DNA from 2 places in the Priestia sp. YIM B13551 genome. Region 2 is predicted to be linked to the other one. Evidence: riboswitches for the same ligand, from Rfam matches in the RefSeq annotation. Region 2 holds a riboswitch; the other holds the start of a gene.
What was found. A riboswitch is a leader RNA that binds a small molecule or an ion and turns the genes downstream of it on or off. The one in region 2 is predicted to bind thiamine pyrophosphate.

Region 1 (7,364 bases), on a different contig from region 2:
CTGAAGTAGAGGCCTACACGTCGGAAATTGGGATTTTACTAGAGGAAATTCGATTTACGCTTAAACATTTAGCAAAATGGATGAAGCCTAAAAAAGTAAAAACCGCTTTAACACATGTGGGCTCTAAAGGGAAAATTGTTCCTGAACCGTATGGAGTCGCGTTAATTATTGCTCCGTGGAACTATCCGTTTCAATTAGCACTGTCTCCTTTAGTAGGAGCGATTGCCGCTGGAAACACGGCGATTATAAAACCTTCTGAATTAACGCCTAGCGTATCTCGCGTTATACAAGAATTACTAGCTGAAGCTTTTGACCCAGCATTTGTGACGGTGGTTGAAGGGGCTGTAGACACTACAAGTCTGCTTTTAAAACAGCCCGTTGATTATATTTTCTTTACGGGAAGTGTAAATGTAGGGAAAATTATTATGCAAGAAGCAGGGAAGCAGCTTATTCCCGTCACGCTTGAGCTAGGCGGAAAAAGTCCGTGCATTGTACATGAAGACGCAAACCTAGATCTTGCAGCGAAGCGAATTATGTTTGGTAAAGGGATGAATGCAGGCCAAACGTGCGTTGCTCCTGATTATTTGCTCGTGCATAAAAAGGTAAAAGCGCAGCTTGTAGAGAAACTTCGCGAAGCGATTTCTCAATTTTACGGTAGTAATCCGCTTGAAAGCGACCGCTATGGCCGTATTGTCAGTGAGCGCCATTTTACTCGGCTAGTTGAGTTTTTAAAAGACGGAAATGCTATAGTTGGAGGCGGGTACAATAAAAACACGCTAACAATAGAACCTACGGTGTTAAGTGAAGTAAGCTGGACCTCAGATGTCATGCAAGAAGAAATCTTTGGGCCTATTCTTCCTATGATTGAATATGAAACACTAGACGAAGTCATTCATAAAGTTCAAGAAAAAGCTAAGCCGTTAGCTCTTTACTTATTTACAGAAAGTGAAGATGTGCAAAACGCCATAACGGAGCGTCTTTCATTTGGAGGAGGCTGTATAAACGATACGCTTATGCATATCGCTACGCCATATTTACCGTTTGGCGGAGTGGGAGAAAGCGGCACGGGTCAATATCATGGAAAAGACAGCTTTCAGACATTTACTCATTTTAAAAGCATGCTGTCTCAAACAACCAAGTTTGATTTGTCATTCCGCTATCCTTCGGAAAAACAAAGCTTGAAAATGATCAAAAAATTACTGAAATAAAAGAGCCTCCTGATAGGAGGCTTTTTCGTTATTTTGAAAGTGAAAGCTGAGAAAGCGGCCATTTTTCTTGGATATATGCCATTTCCCAAAATAAATACTCGAGTTCACAGCTTTTGATGAAGTGATCTTTCATACGGTTACGTTCTTCTTCAGTCGCTTGTTCGGCGAGTTCATCGAGCTTGTTACAAAACCATTGTGTTGTGCCATTCATTTCTTCATTATTATAAAACTGAATCCATTCATAAAAAGGATGAGAAGGAGATGGATTTACTTGTTCTGTAATGCGCTGCCCAATTTCAACGTACGTCCATGGACATGGAAGAAGCACTGCAATGATTTCTGCTAAGCTGCCTGTATGCGCAACGCTTGTCATATGGTTAATGTAGTGGCTGGCCGTCGGTGAAAGCGTCTCAGTGTGAAGGTCTTCATAACGTACGCCTGCTACTTCACAAAAATTATTGTGAGGGTGTACTTCACTATGTAATACCGTAGAAATGCCGGCATTAAAGGCTTCCATTTCGGTACGCGTGCGGCATTTCGTTAAAGCAGCGCCGTAAATGCGAACAAATGCTGTTAAGTATTCGTAATCTTGAGAAACGTAGTGAATAAGCGCTTCTTTTGGCACGTTTCCTTCAGCAATTCCTTTAATAAAAGGATGGTTAAAAATGGCTTCGTAAATATAGTTTGCTTCTTGTCTTAATTGAGATGAAAATGACATCAAAATCCTCCTTTAATATGAGGAAGTCACAAACAAGCACATAAAGGAAATAAAAAACACTCCGTTTATAAACGGAGTGGCAAAGGACAGTAAAAAACTGAACATTGCCACTTTCCTACGCTGGTATGAGCCAGATCAGGTTCAAAGGGATCAAGAAAACTTGTCTCAGCCGGTGGGCACCCCTAGTGGACTTCCTATTAATCTATGTTTAACTTACCATATATTCTGAAAAATAGAAAGCGTTATGGGAAATTGTGTGCTAACCGCTTTTCTTTCTTAAAGAGGAAATTTCTTAAAGCTATTTTTAATCATTTTTGTTTAAAAATGCATATTTTTAGGGAAGAAGAGGTATTAATGAAGGGAAGAGCCGTTTTCGTCTCCGAAACACTCCCATATAAATAGAAGAAAGGAGAGAACAAAATGGCGAAATTTCGTTTGTATGCTGTATTAAATACAGTAGGCTTGGCTATTACACTGCTTGTGAATTATTTAGCAAATGCCATTCCAATAGGAGGCAAAACAACGGGAGAAGCTTCTGCGCAAGTTCCTACGTTGTTTACACCAGCGGGTTATGCCTTTGCTATCTGGGGCGTTATTTATTTATTATTAACCATTTGGGTTATACGCCAATTTTTTGCAAGAGAAGATCAAAAGGAAATATATGCACGTATCGGCATTTGGTTTTTTCTAAACTGTTTGTTAAATAGTGCGTGGATCTTTATTTTCCAAAACGATTACTATAAGTTATCTCTTTTAGTTATGCTCTTTATTCTAGGCACATTAATGATTGTATATTCCATTATTCAGCATTCTCGGATGACGACATGGTTTATGCGTCTGCCGATTTCGCTTTATCTTGGATGGATTTCTGTTGCGACTATTGTCAATGTGTTTGTCGTATTTCAAGCAAATGGAATACAGCATTTGCTTGGCCTGAGCGAGTTAGCATGGACGATTATTATGCTGCTGGTAGGAGCTGCGCTGGGCATTATGTTTACATTAAAAAACCGAGACGCTGTTTATCCGCTTGTTTTTATTTGGGCTTATATTGCCATTGCAGTGAAGCAAAGTGGAAATCAGCCAATTGTCATTACTGTCATCATTTCAGTTGTTTTATTAGCAATTGCCATTATTGTGGGATTGATTAAACGCTATAGACGTTTTTAAAAAGAAGCTCTAGCTTTTGTAAGCTAGAGCTTTTTATGATGCTCTTTTGATTGTAAAAAAGCAGCTGTAAAAGCAATTAAGCTAATTAAAATACCAAAAGGAACAACAATTGGTACGAATGATAAAATAAATGTCATAAGTGTAACCTCCATGTTGCATCGGTGCATAATGAAAAATTCAACTTTTTTAAATTGAAGTTCCGCTATTATAGTATGCTAGGCTTTATGTTTGGAGCCTATATGTTTAGAAATAAACGAAAAAGGCAACATACGTTACATACAGGTTGTATTAGGAGGAGTTAAAATGGAAACATATTTAGTCGCTTACACAGATAAAGATGATATGGAATATAAACAAGTGACGTGCGAGAGTTATGAAGATGCAGAGCGTACGGTCCTTCGTTTAGAGAGAGAAGGGCATATGCATATTGAAGAAATTTCAAATCAAGAAGCCTACCGGGGAGATGAATCATCGTACAGAGAATAAATTTTGAATAGAAACACCAACCTTAAAATGAAGAAGCAGCTGCTTCTTCATTTTTCTATTCTATATAGATATCGTTTTATAGAAAAAAGTAAAACGGGAATGATTTTCTTCTGCATTTATGGTACAGTACTAATCAGGTGAGTTTTGAGTTTAGAAGAGGAGAGAGTAACATTATATGAGTAAAGGAAATCAGTGGTCTTCACGCCTCGGTTTTATTTTAGCATCTGCTGGGGCAGCAATTGGTCTAGGAGCGATATGGAAGTTTCCATACGTAACGGGAACCAGTGGCGGTGGAGCGTTTTTTGCGTTGTTTATTTTATTTACGATTTTTATTGGATTGCCGCTTCTGTTGGCAGAATTTATCATTGGAAGACATACGGGAAAAGAAGCGATTAGTGCTTATAAGGCAATTGCTCCAAAATCCGCTTGGGTATGGATTGGCAGGCTGGGAGTACTAAGCTGTGTCGTTTTGCTTTCCTTTTACAGCGTCGTTGGCGGCTGGGTGATTTTATATACGATTATGAGCGTAACCGGTATGCTAAGCGGAAAAGAGTACGGCCCGTTGTTCAATGCCGTCATTAGCCAGCCTTATGTAGTATTAGGTGCACAGGCGCTGTTTTTATTAATTACAGTGTTTGTTATTTCAAAAGGCGTACAAAAAGGAATAGAGCGTGCTAATAAATACATGATGCCGCTGTTATTTATTTGTTTTATCATTATCGTAGTGCGTTCTTTAACATTAGACGGAGCAATGGACGGAGTAAAGTTCTTTTTGAAACCAGATTTTTCAGCCATTACAGGGTCATCTGTTCTCTATGCGCTCGGTCAGTCGTTTTTCTCGCTTTGCGTGGGATTATCCTGCATGGTGACATATAGCTCTTATTTAGGGAAAAAAGTAAGCTTGACGCGTTCAGCTGGCACTATTGCTATTTTGAACTTGTTTGTTTCGCTGCTGGCGGGCTTGGCTATTTTTCCAGCCGTTTTTTCATTTGGATTAAAGCCAACTGAAGGACCTGGACTTTTGTTTGTGGTCTTGCCAACAGTATTTGAGAAAATGCCGTTTGGTACCGTCTTTTTAGCACTGTTTTTAATTTTATTTCTATTCGCTACGCTTACCTCTGCTTTCTCACTGCTGGAAATTATCGTAGCTGCTTTAACCAAAGACGATCAGACAAAACGAACTCGCTACGCTTCTTTATCAGGGATTCTTGTGTTTGTGGTAGGTATCCCATCAGCGCTTTCGTTTGGTGTACTAAAACATGTCTCACTTTTTGGCAGAAGTATATTTGACGTAGCTGACTTTTTTGTGAGCAACTTAATGCTGCCTCTTGGAAGTTTAGCCATTGCGATTTTTGTGACATTTAAAATGAAAAAAGAAGCCGTGTATGAAGAGTTTATTTCAGGAAGTACAAAAGGCGCTAAATTATTCAATGCATGGTTCTTTCTAGTTAAATACGTATTGCCTATTATAATTATAGCTGTTCTATTAAGCTTACTTGTTGCATATTAAATAGGCTGAGACAAAAAATATGTTAGTTGAAGAAAGCTCCGAACGATGAATCGTTCGGAGCTTTTTATTGTGATAGTGAAGGTAAGTTTAATCGATTTAATTGCTTCTAGCTGTTGATTGGAGCGCAAGACCAAGACTCCTGCGGGAAAAGCGGAACAGGTGAGACCCCGCAGGAGCGTAAGCAACGAGGAGGCTCACCGGCCGCCCGCGGAAAGCGAAGACTTGCACGGAAATCAACAGCGGTGTCACAAGCAATCCATACGAGCTCCTTTACGCCATTTGTTCGCCTTTAGATTGGAGCAATTTTTTATGTCTCAATCTTTTGTTTATTTTGCAAAAACGTGATTTCCGATCGTAATCGTAACCTGTTTTTGACGAAGCCATTGGTCGCTTGTTTTATCTGGATTAAAGAAGAATAACGAACCTTTTCCTTGACCTCTAAAAGCTAGTGCTTCATTTACAGCTTTTTTTGCGTCAGCATCCGCTGCTTTATTAATTTCACCGTTTTGTACAGGTGTAAACTGTGTACCTTGATAAATGACATCATGAATAGAGTTTGGGAAAGAATCGCTATCCACGCGGTTTAAAACGACTGTTGCTACAGCCACTTTGCCAGCGTAAGGTTCGCCTTTTGCTTCAGCTTGTACAAGGCGAGCTAACAATTCTTTATCACTTTCGCTAATAGAGTTAGGGATTGTTAATGTTTCATTTGCATTAATAGAGTCGGTAGATTTGTGATTCGCTTCTTTTAACTGTTTAACCGTAACGCCGTATTCAGCGCCAATCTTGTAAAGAGTCTCTCCGGCTTTTACGCGATGGGTTGTTTCAGCGGCATTTGCCCCGTGACTCATGCCGAACATAGGAACTGCTAGTGCTCCAATAATTGCTAGTTTCTTAAACATAAAGTAAGTACCTCCTGAAATCCTTTTGAACGCCCCTTTTATCACGGATCGGTGCGTGCTGTGCACCGAACTTTATATGTACGTTTCAAAGATTAACAGGTGTCAATACATCTTGTCACTGCTTAAAACATACCAATCTAGGAAGATATTATAATAGTTAACAGATAATTTGAAAAATACGTTGACTGATAATAAAGGAGTGAATTATAATGAACGAGTAAATAGTTAACCGTTTAACTGGAGAGATTTTATGGGAGAAAAGATAACGATTCGTGATGTAGCAAAGCATGCAGGTGTGTCTGCAGCTTCAGTATCTTACGTCTTAAACGGAATTAACAAAGTATCCGATGAAACAAAAGAGCGAATTTTAACAGCGGTAAAAGAATTAAACTACGAACCAAATTTAACCGCCGTTAGTCTTTCGAAACAAAAGTCAAATATGATTGGCGTTATGTTCCCGCTTACAGATGATTCACTTTCTACTATATTTAAAGATAACCATTATTACAGTGAAATGATTAGTGGAATTGAATATGTAATCCGTAAGCATGGTTATGATCTAGTCATATCTGGAGCGAGTAGCCCAGCTGATTGCCTAAAATGGATTCGAACGAGAAATATTGATGGTCTTCTGTTTTTAGGAGCCTTCCCGCATCGATTGTATGAGAAAATGAAAGCGTTATCGAATCCGATTGTGCTAGTAGATACATACGAAAGGTACGAACGCGATTATCATCATATTTCTGTAGACGATGAGTATGGAGGATATCTAGCTACAACACATTTAGTGAATTTGGGTCACAAAGAAATTGCCTTTGTTGCTCATCACCTCGTCAATAGTCCAGTGGATAAAAAGAGGTATATAGGCTACGAGAAAGCATTAAAAGAAGCGGGCATTACACCATCAAAGACGTTTGTTTTTGAAGTGAACGAAAGTTCGTTTGATAACGGTTACAATTTAGGGAACAAGCTGCTGCAAGATCATAAGGATATTCGGGCGGTTTTTGCATCCTCTGATACGCTGGCGCTTGGAATTATGAAAGCACTGCAAGAAAAGGGGAAAAAAATTCCGCAGGACTACTCAATCGTAGGGTTCGATGACATAACGTTTAGTAGCTATGCATCTCCAAGTCTAACAACCATTCGTCAAGATGTATTTAACAAAGGAGTCGTCGCCGCGACGTCTGTTATTCAAGCAATTGAACACCGTTTCAGCACGCTGCAGCATGTGAAATTATCGGTTGAACTTATTATTCGAGATTCGACTGCTAAGCGCGGGTGAATCAGAGTAAGTTAACCGGTTAACCAAAGTTTAGCATTTATGAAAAAAGGGGATATAAGTTAGCATTCACAAAAAAAGGGGATATGAAAAT
Region 2 (7,364 bases):
TTTTATATTGCTGTTAATGCAAGTACGTTATCCAAAGAAGAAATAGAATCGCTGTTATCTGCAGGCCTTCATCATCATCAGCTGCTTGCATGGCATAATTTTTATCCGCGGCCTGAAACAGGACTTGAAGAAACGTTTTTTCAACAGCAGACAGATTTATTTAATGAACTTCGTATCCCAGTCTGCGCTTATATTCCTGGAGAAGGCGAAAAAAGAGGCCCTGTTTATCAAGGTCTTCCTACTAGAGAAAAAGACCGTAATAGATGTCCTTTTACCTCTGCAGTAGATTTATACGGATGCGGAGTAACGGAGGTTTATATTGGAGATCCATACGCCGGTTCAAGTTTATTAAAGCGTTTAGTTCGATATCAAGAAAACCGCATTATTCCGCTGCGCATTCGTTCACTTCATATAGAGGGAACGTACAGCGTGCGTCCGGATGTATCAAGAGACGTTCTGCGGTTGGTTGATACTCGATCTGTAAAACCAGTGCCGCCATTTCGTACAGTAGAACGCAGAATCGGAGCAATTACAATGGACAATGATGGCTACGGACGCTACAGAGGAGAGGTTCAAATAGCTAAAACGAATTTGCCTGCAAATGCTAATGTTAACGTGATTGGGTATGTGATAGAGGAAGATCATGAGCTACTTTCATTAGTGAGACCGGGGCGAAAACTTGAGCTTGTCACTGTCTAAATGGAAAAATCGTGTATTTTTAAAAAAGCCGATAGCTAACTAGTAAGCTTATAAAAGTAAAGAGCACACACTGCTTAAAAAAGGTGTGTGCTTTTTATTTTACTAAAAAGGAAACTATTTTCATTGCTGAATCATGAACCTTTCTATTGAATAAACCGCTTTACTATGATAAAACTATTAAAGGTAAACATATGATAATAGTTTAATTTCATAGAGATACAACACCACTAGGGGTGCTTTCGAAGCTGAGAGAGACGAGAAGTCTTAACCCTTATAACCTGAACTAGGTAATACTAGCGTAGGAAAGAGGTATTGTAATGGATGTTTTGTATGGGATTTCCTTACGAACTCGTTATAATAATTTTGTGTATATAAACAAAAACACTTCTTTCCTGCGAAAGAAGTGTTTTTTTATGCATAAAGGAAGGTGTCATACATGGAAGAAACAATTGATTTGCTTGTCAAACAGGTAGAGGAGCGCAAAGGGGAGCTAATCCAGTTATTAACAACGCTTGTTTCATATAAAACGCCGGCGCCTCCTGCACGAAATTCTCATGAAGCGCAGCTATACGTAGCGGATTTCCTTAAAAACTGCGGTTTTTCCATCGATATGTGGGACTTATATTCCAACGATCCCATCGTAGTAGGTACGTTAAAAGGGAAAAAATCAGCTGACTATCAAAGCTTGATTATTAACGGGCATATGGATGTTGCTGAGGTACAAGAAAATGAAAAGTGGGAGACAAATCCGTTTGAAGCTGTGGTAAAAGACAATATGATAATCGGACGCGGAGTTGCTGATATGAAAGGCGGCTTGGCAGGAGCATTATTTGCAGTGCAGCTTTTAACGGAAGCAGGAATTGAACTGCCGGGAGACTTGATTTTTGAATCCGTTGTAGGAGAAGAAGTGGGAGAAGCAGGTACGCTGCAATGCTGTCAGAAAGGATATACAGCTGACTTTGCGCTTGTAGCCGATACGAGTGATTTACATATTCAAGGTCAAGGCGGAGTAATCACAGGATGGATTACGATAAAAAGCAGCAAAACCTATCATGACGGTACACGCCGAAGTATGATTCATGCTGGAGGAGGGCTGTTAGCTGCGAGCGCTATCGAAAAGATGGCAAAAGTGATCGGAGGGCTGCAAGAATTGGAGCGCCACTGGGCTGTTACAAAGAGCTATCCAGGATTTTTGCCAGGAACAAACACGATTAACCCAGCAGTAATCGAAGGCGGAAGGCATGCTGCGTTTATTGCAGATGAATGCAGGCTGTGGATCACCGTTCACTATTATCCTAATGAATCATACGACCAAGTATCAAAAGAAGTGGAAGAATACATTTTAGCTATTGCAAAAGCAGATCCATGGTTAAAAGATAATCTGCCAACCTTTGAATGGGGAGGCACATCAATGATTGAAGACAGAGGAGAAATCTTTCCGTCATTAGAAATTGATGAAGGTCATGCAGGAGTGCAGCTGCTTGCACATACTCACGAACAAATTGAAGGGAAAAAGCCTCCAATTGATGTGTCAACTAGCGTAACAGATGGCGGTTGGCTAGCTGATGCGGGTATTCCAGCAGCTATTTACGGTCCTGGGAATTTAGCAAATGCACATGCTGTGAACGAACAATTAGATATCAATCAGCTTATTCAATATACAAAAGTGATGGTGCAGTTCATTTATACGTGGCTGCATACGCATAAGGAGTGATCATCATGAAATTTAGTGAACGATTATATGAAAAGCTGCAGCCGATTTGGCGCCAAAATCATAATCATCCCTTTGTAGAGGGGATGGGAGACGGAACGCTTGAAAAGGAGAAGTTTCGCTTTTATATGATTCAAGATTATCTTTACCTAATTGATTATGCTAAATTATTTGCGATTGGAGCCATGAAAGCTACCGATGTTCAAACGATGGGGAAATTTGCTGCACTTTTAGATTCTACATTAAACGAAGAAATGAGCCTGCACCGTGAGTATGCCAAGAAATTTGAAATCAGCGAAAAAGAATTAGAAAAAGCGCAGCCATCTCCTACAACGCTTGCATACACACACTATATGCTGCACGTTGGTCAAAGCGGAACATTGGCTGAATTAGTGGCGGCTCTTTTGCCTTGTATGTGGAGCTACTGGGAAATAGGAAAAGAACTCAGTGAAAAGCCTGGAGCTAACAATGAGTTTTATCGTGAGTGGATTGAAATGTACAGCTCAGAAGAATTTGGAGAACTAGCGACGTGGTGTATCAACTTATTTGACTCACTTACTGAAGACAAATCAGAAGCGGAGTTAGAAAAGCTCGAAGAAATTTTCTTAAACACAACGCGTTTTGAGTATATGTTCTGGGATATGGCTTATAACGAAGCGATGTGGCCAATTTATGAATAAGTCTGTGTTATCTTTTCAAAACGTAAGTTTTACGTACAAAAACGGTGATCAAGCGATTTTAAAATCATTAAATTTAGACGTGAAAGAAGGCGAGTTTGTAAGTATCGTTGGAGCAAGCGGATCTGGAAAAAGTACGTTGTTTCGTCTCATTACAGGTCTTGAACAGCAGAGTGAAGGCGATATCATGATTAACGGACAGTCTTACGAAAAACGTCTTGGAAAAGTAGGCTACATGCCGCAGCAAGATTTGCTTCTTCCGTGGCGCACGATTCTAGACAATGCAGCACTGCCTCTTGAGCTTCACAATGTGTCAAAGGCAAGTGCTCATAGGCAAGTATCTCAGCTGCTCGAAGAGTTTGGGTTAAAAGGGTATGAAAACCGTTTTCCAAGTGATTTATCCGGAGGGATGAAGCAGCGTGTTTCTTTTCTGCGAACGGTATTAAGCGGTTCTAACGTGCTGCTTTTGGATGAGCCTTTCAGTGCGCTTGATGCCATTACGCGTCTATCGATGCAGGAATGGCTGCTTGAACAATGGCAAAAGCGTAAACACACCATCTTATTTATCACTCATGACGTAAACGAAGCGCTTTTTTTATCAGATCGTATTTTTATCTTTTCAGACAAGCGGGTAAGTCATCTTGAAGAGATTCAAGTGCCGCTTAGCAGACCTCGAACGCAAAAAGATTTGAATCAACAGCGTGTGCTTGACGTGAAAGATTATTTAATTGAACAGCTTAGATCGAAGGTGAACACATGAAAAAGTACGGAGCTTCAGTGATATTAGTAGTCATTTTACTGGCTGCTTGGGAAATTGGAGCACGCATTGTAAACTATCCGTTTATTTTACCAACGCCCACCGGTATTTTAACAAAGCTTTGGGATTTGCGAATGGATTTATTGTTTAAGCATTTACCAGCTACGTTATCTATTGTCGTAATTGGGCTGCTTATATCCGTTGTGCTAGGGGTTCTGCTGGCCGTGTGGATGAATTGGAGTCCGCTTATTGAGCGTGCTTTCTATCCGCTTATTATTGCGTCACAAATGATCCCGACCATTGCCATTGCTCCTGTATTTGTTCTCTGGTTTGGCTACTCCATTTGGAGCAAAGTGATTGTGACCGTATTAATTACTTTTTTTCCTATTACGGTTAGCACATTCGACGGGCTTCGTTCCACAAACAAAGAGTTAAAAGAACTCATGCTAACGATGGGAGCAACAAAAAAAGATATTTTCTTTAAGTTGAACATTCCTTCTGCACTGCCTCATTTTTATTCAGGGCTCAAAGTAGCGGTTACCTTTAGTATAATAGGTGCTGCCATTGGGGAATGGTTAGGTGCACAAGCAGGCTTAGGATATTTCAGTCGTCGCATGATGACACAGTTTGATGCAGCTGGTGTATTTGCACCAATTGTGATTTTATCCGCGCTTGGTATTTTATTCTTTATTATTGTAGTAGGTTTCGAAAAACGTTCATTAAAGTGGAGGAAAACAGAATGAAAAAATGGTTTGCGATTGGGTTAAGCCTGATGCTTGTTTTGATGCTCGCTGCTTGCGGCCAGGACAAGGAAAATAAAGCTGGTGACAGTAAAAAATTAAAAGACGTTACAATTATGCTTGATTGGTACCCAAATGCAGTGCACAGCTTCATTTACGCTGCACAAGAAAAAGGATATTTTAAAAAAGAAGGGCTGAATGTAAAAGTACAGTTTCCTGCTAATCCAACAGACTCGCTTAATTTAGCAGCTGCGGGGAAAGTTACGCTCGGACTTTATTATCAGCCTGATGTAGCAATGGCACGAGCAAATGAAGATGTGCCGGTAAAGTCGGTGGGAGCGATTGTAAGATCTCCGTTAAACCGAGTTGTGGCGCTGAAAGATAGCGGTATTAAGCGTCCTAAAGATTTAGAAGGAAAAGTAGTAGGCTACAGCGGAACACCATTAAGCGAGTCTGTTCTAAAGAAAATGGTAAAAAGCGATGGAGGAGATCCGAATAAAGTAAAACTAGTAGACGTAGGATTTGAGTTGAATTCATCGCTGATAAGTAAAAAAGTAGATGCTGTAATAGGGGCATATATTAATCACGAAGTACCATTGCTTCACAAAAAAGGATACAAAACGGTTGACATTGATCCTTCGGATTACGGTGTACCATCTTATTATGAGCTAGTGGCAGTTACTGGGGATCAAACGTGGGCAAAAGATTCTGATACGATTAAAGCGTTTTGGCGTGCTGCGACAAAAGGGTATGAGTACACAGAGAAGCATCCAAAAGAATCACTTCAAATTCTATTAGATAACCAAGATAAATCAAACTTCCCTCTTGAAAAAGACGTGGAAACAAAAAGTTTAAATATTTTACTTCCGAAAATGAAGTCTGACCAAGGATTTGGCAGTCAAACGAAAGAATCATGGCAGTTAAATGTGGACTGGTTAAAAGAGTCAGGATTAATTAAGAAAAAGGCAAATGTAGATGAAATGTTTGAGAATATCGGAGAATCCAAGTAAATAATTTAAGACAAATTTAAAAAAACCTTCTTATACTGAACGTAACTTTCTGAACGAGAAAGTGAAAAGGTAAAGGAGGTTTTTTTATGGCTTTTACGATAGTAGATAAGGAAAAATGTATTGCTTGCGGAGCATGTGGAGGGAGCGCACCAGATCTTTATGATTATGATTCAGAAGGTCTTGCTTATGCCGTGTTAGATAACAACGAAGGAACAAAAGAAGTTCCTGAACATCAGCAAGATGAGATGATGGAAGCGTACGAAGGATGCCCCACAGAATCGATTAAAGTTGCAGAGCAGCCCTTTTATGGAGATGCACAAAAATTCGAATAGGGCTTTTGAAAAAAGTAAATAATGATAAAGTACATTTAGTTTCTATGTGAGATAAGTTAACATTTCGGCATGTTCAGTATAAGGTTTCAAAACAAAAAGGTCTTGCCTAGGCAAGACCTTTTTTTATTCTAAATTTGCATGCTTTCCGTACATTGTATGGGTATCAAGTTCCTTCTTCTCCATGAAGCGAAGAATCAGCGCATCGTAAAAGAGAAGAAGCGTTTGTTCAAACAGTGACGCCATAGGCTGCACTGTTTGATAACTGCTTTGTTCTTGATCCTTCGGAGCACCGGGCAGCTTCACGATAAAGTCAGCCAGCTTGCCAAGCGTGGAGTCGGGAGAAATTGTGACTACTCCAACTTTTCCCCCAAGTTCTTTTGCTTTTTGAGCGATAGGAATCAAGCTCTTCGTCTCGCCAGAACCTGATCCGATGATTAATAAATCATCCTGCGTGAAAGTGGACGTCACGGTTTCTCCAATGACATAAGCATCAATGCCCATATGCATCATACGCATAGCAAACGACTTGCCCATAAGGCCTGAACGGCCTGCTCCTGTGACAAACACTTTTTTAGATGAGATGATGCCATTTACAAGCTGTTCAGCTTCATCGTCAGCGATTAGAGCTGTTGTTTGTAAAAGCTCATTCATAACCGTTTTTAAATGTTCGCTCGTCTGCTGTTCGCTCGTCTGCATAGAAAGCTCCTTAATTTGTAATAAGCTCTTTCATTTGAGAAGCAACTGATTTTTTATCGTCTTGGCTCGTGATTCCTCCGCCAACGATAACAAGATCAGGCTGTGCTTTTACTACTTCAGGTAAAGATTCTAATTTAATACCGCCAGCAACGGCTGTTTTTGCATTTTTTACAACGCTTTTGATTGTTACTAAATCTTCAAAAGAGTTTTGGCCAACTGCTTGAAGATCGTATCCTGTGTGTACACAGATATAGTCAACGCCAAATTCGTCTAGCTCTTTTGCGCGTCCTTTAATATCTTTTACACCAATCATATCGACTAGAATTTTTTTACCTTGTTTTTTGGCTTCTTCAACTGCACCTTTGATTGACATATCTTCAGCCACACCTAAGATGGTAATGATGTCTGCTCCAGCTTGAGAAGCTTGCTGTACTTCATAACCAGCTGCATCCATGATTTTTAGGTCAGCTAATACTTTTAAATTAGGAAATGCTTCTTTAATTTCTTTAACGGCGCGAAGCCCTTCATTAATTACAACGGGCGTACCGATTTCCACGATATCAATATGTTCTTCAACTTCTTTTACTACCTCTTTTGCTTGAGAAATATTAACAAGATCTAATGCTAATTGTAATTCCATTCTACTCCACTCCACTCCTTATAGAAATCTATAGATACCTTTTGTGCTTTTTTACATAAAAAGCAGCTGGTGTAGTTATTGTACCCGCAGTTTGAGGTTCTT

Region 1: another riboswitch for thiamine pyrophosphate. It lies ahead of tenA (thiaminase II); the one in region 2 lies ahead of ACFX4N_RS18495 (acetylornithine deacetylase).

The regions. Positions count from the first base shown of each region.
Region 1 covers NZ_JBHZOX010000001.1:737,259-744,622, reverse strand. The annotation lists gene ACFX4N_RS03850 (aldehyde dehydrogenase) at 1-1,208, shown strand, start outside; gene tenA (thiaminase II) at 1,237-1,926, opposite strand; TPP riboswitch at 2,022-2,120, opposite strand; gene ACFX4N_RS03840 (TspO/MBR family protein) at 2,347-3,093, shown strand; gene ACFX4N_RS03835 (hypothetical protein) at 3,397-3,579, shown strand; gene ACFX4N_RS03830 (sodium-dependent transporter) at 3,755-5,089, shown strand; gene ACFX4N_RS03825 (hypothetical protein) at 5,203-5,382, shown strand; gene ACFX4N_RS03820 (cell wall hydrolase) at 5,416-5,991, opposite strand; gene ACFX4N_RS03815 (LacI family DNA-binding transcriptional regulator) at 6,242-7,273, shown strand; gene ACFX4N_RS03810 (ThuA domain-containing protein) at 7,363-7,364, shown strand, end outside.
Region 2 covers NZ_JBHZOX010000003.1:289,375-296,738, forward strand. The annotation lists gene ACFX4N_RS18490 (MupG family TIM beta-alpha barrel fold protein) at 1-699, shown strand, start outside; TPP riboswitch at 919-1,021, shown strand; gene ACFX4N_RS18495 (acetylornithine deacetylase) at 1,136-2,413, shown strand; gene tenA (thiaminase II) at 2,419-3,090, shown strand; gene ACFX4N_RS18505 (ABC transporter ATP-binding protein) at 3,083-3,847, shown strand; gene ACFX4N_RS18510 (ABC transporter permease) at 3,844-4,587, shown strand; gene ACFX4N_RS18515 (ABC transporter substrate-binding protein) at 4,584-5,594, shown strand; gene ACFX4N_RS18520 (ferredoxin) at 5,681-5,926, shown strand; gene hxlB (6-phospho-3-hexuloisomerase) at 6,050-6,622, opposite strand; gene hxlA (3-hexulose-6-phosphate synthase) at 6,633-7,262, opposite strand.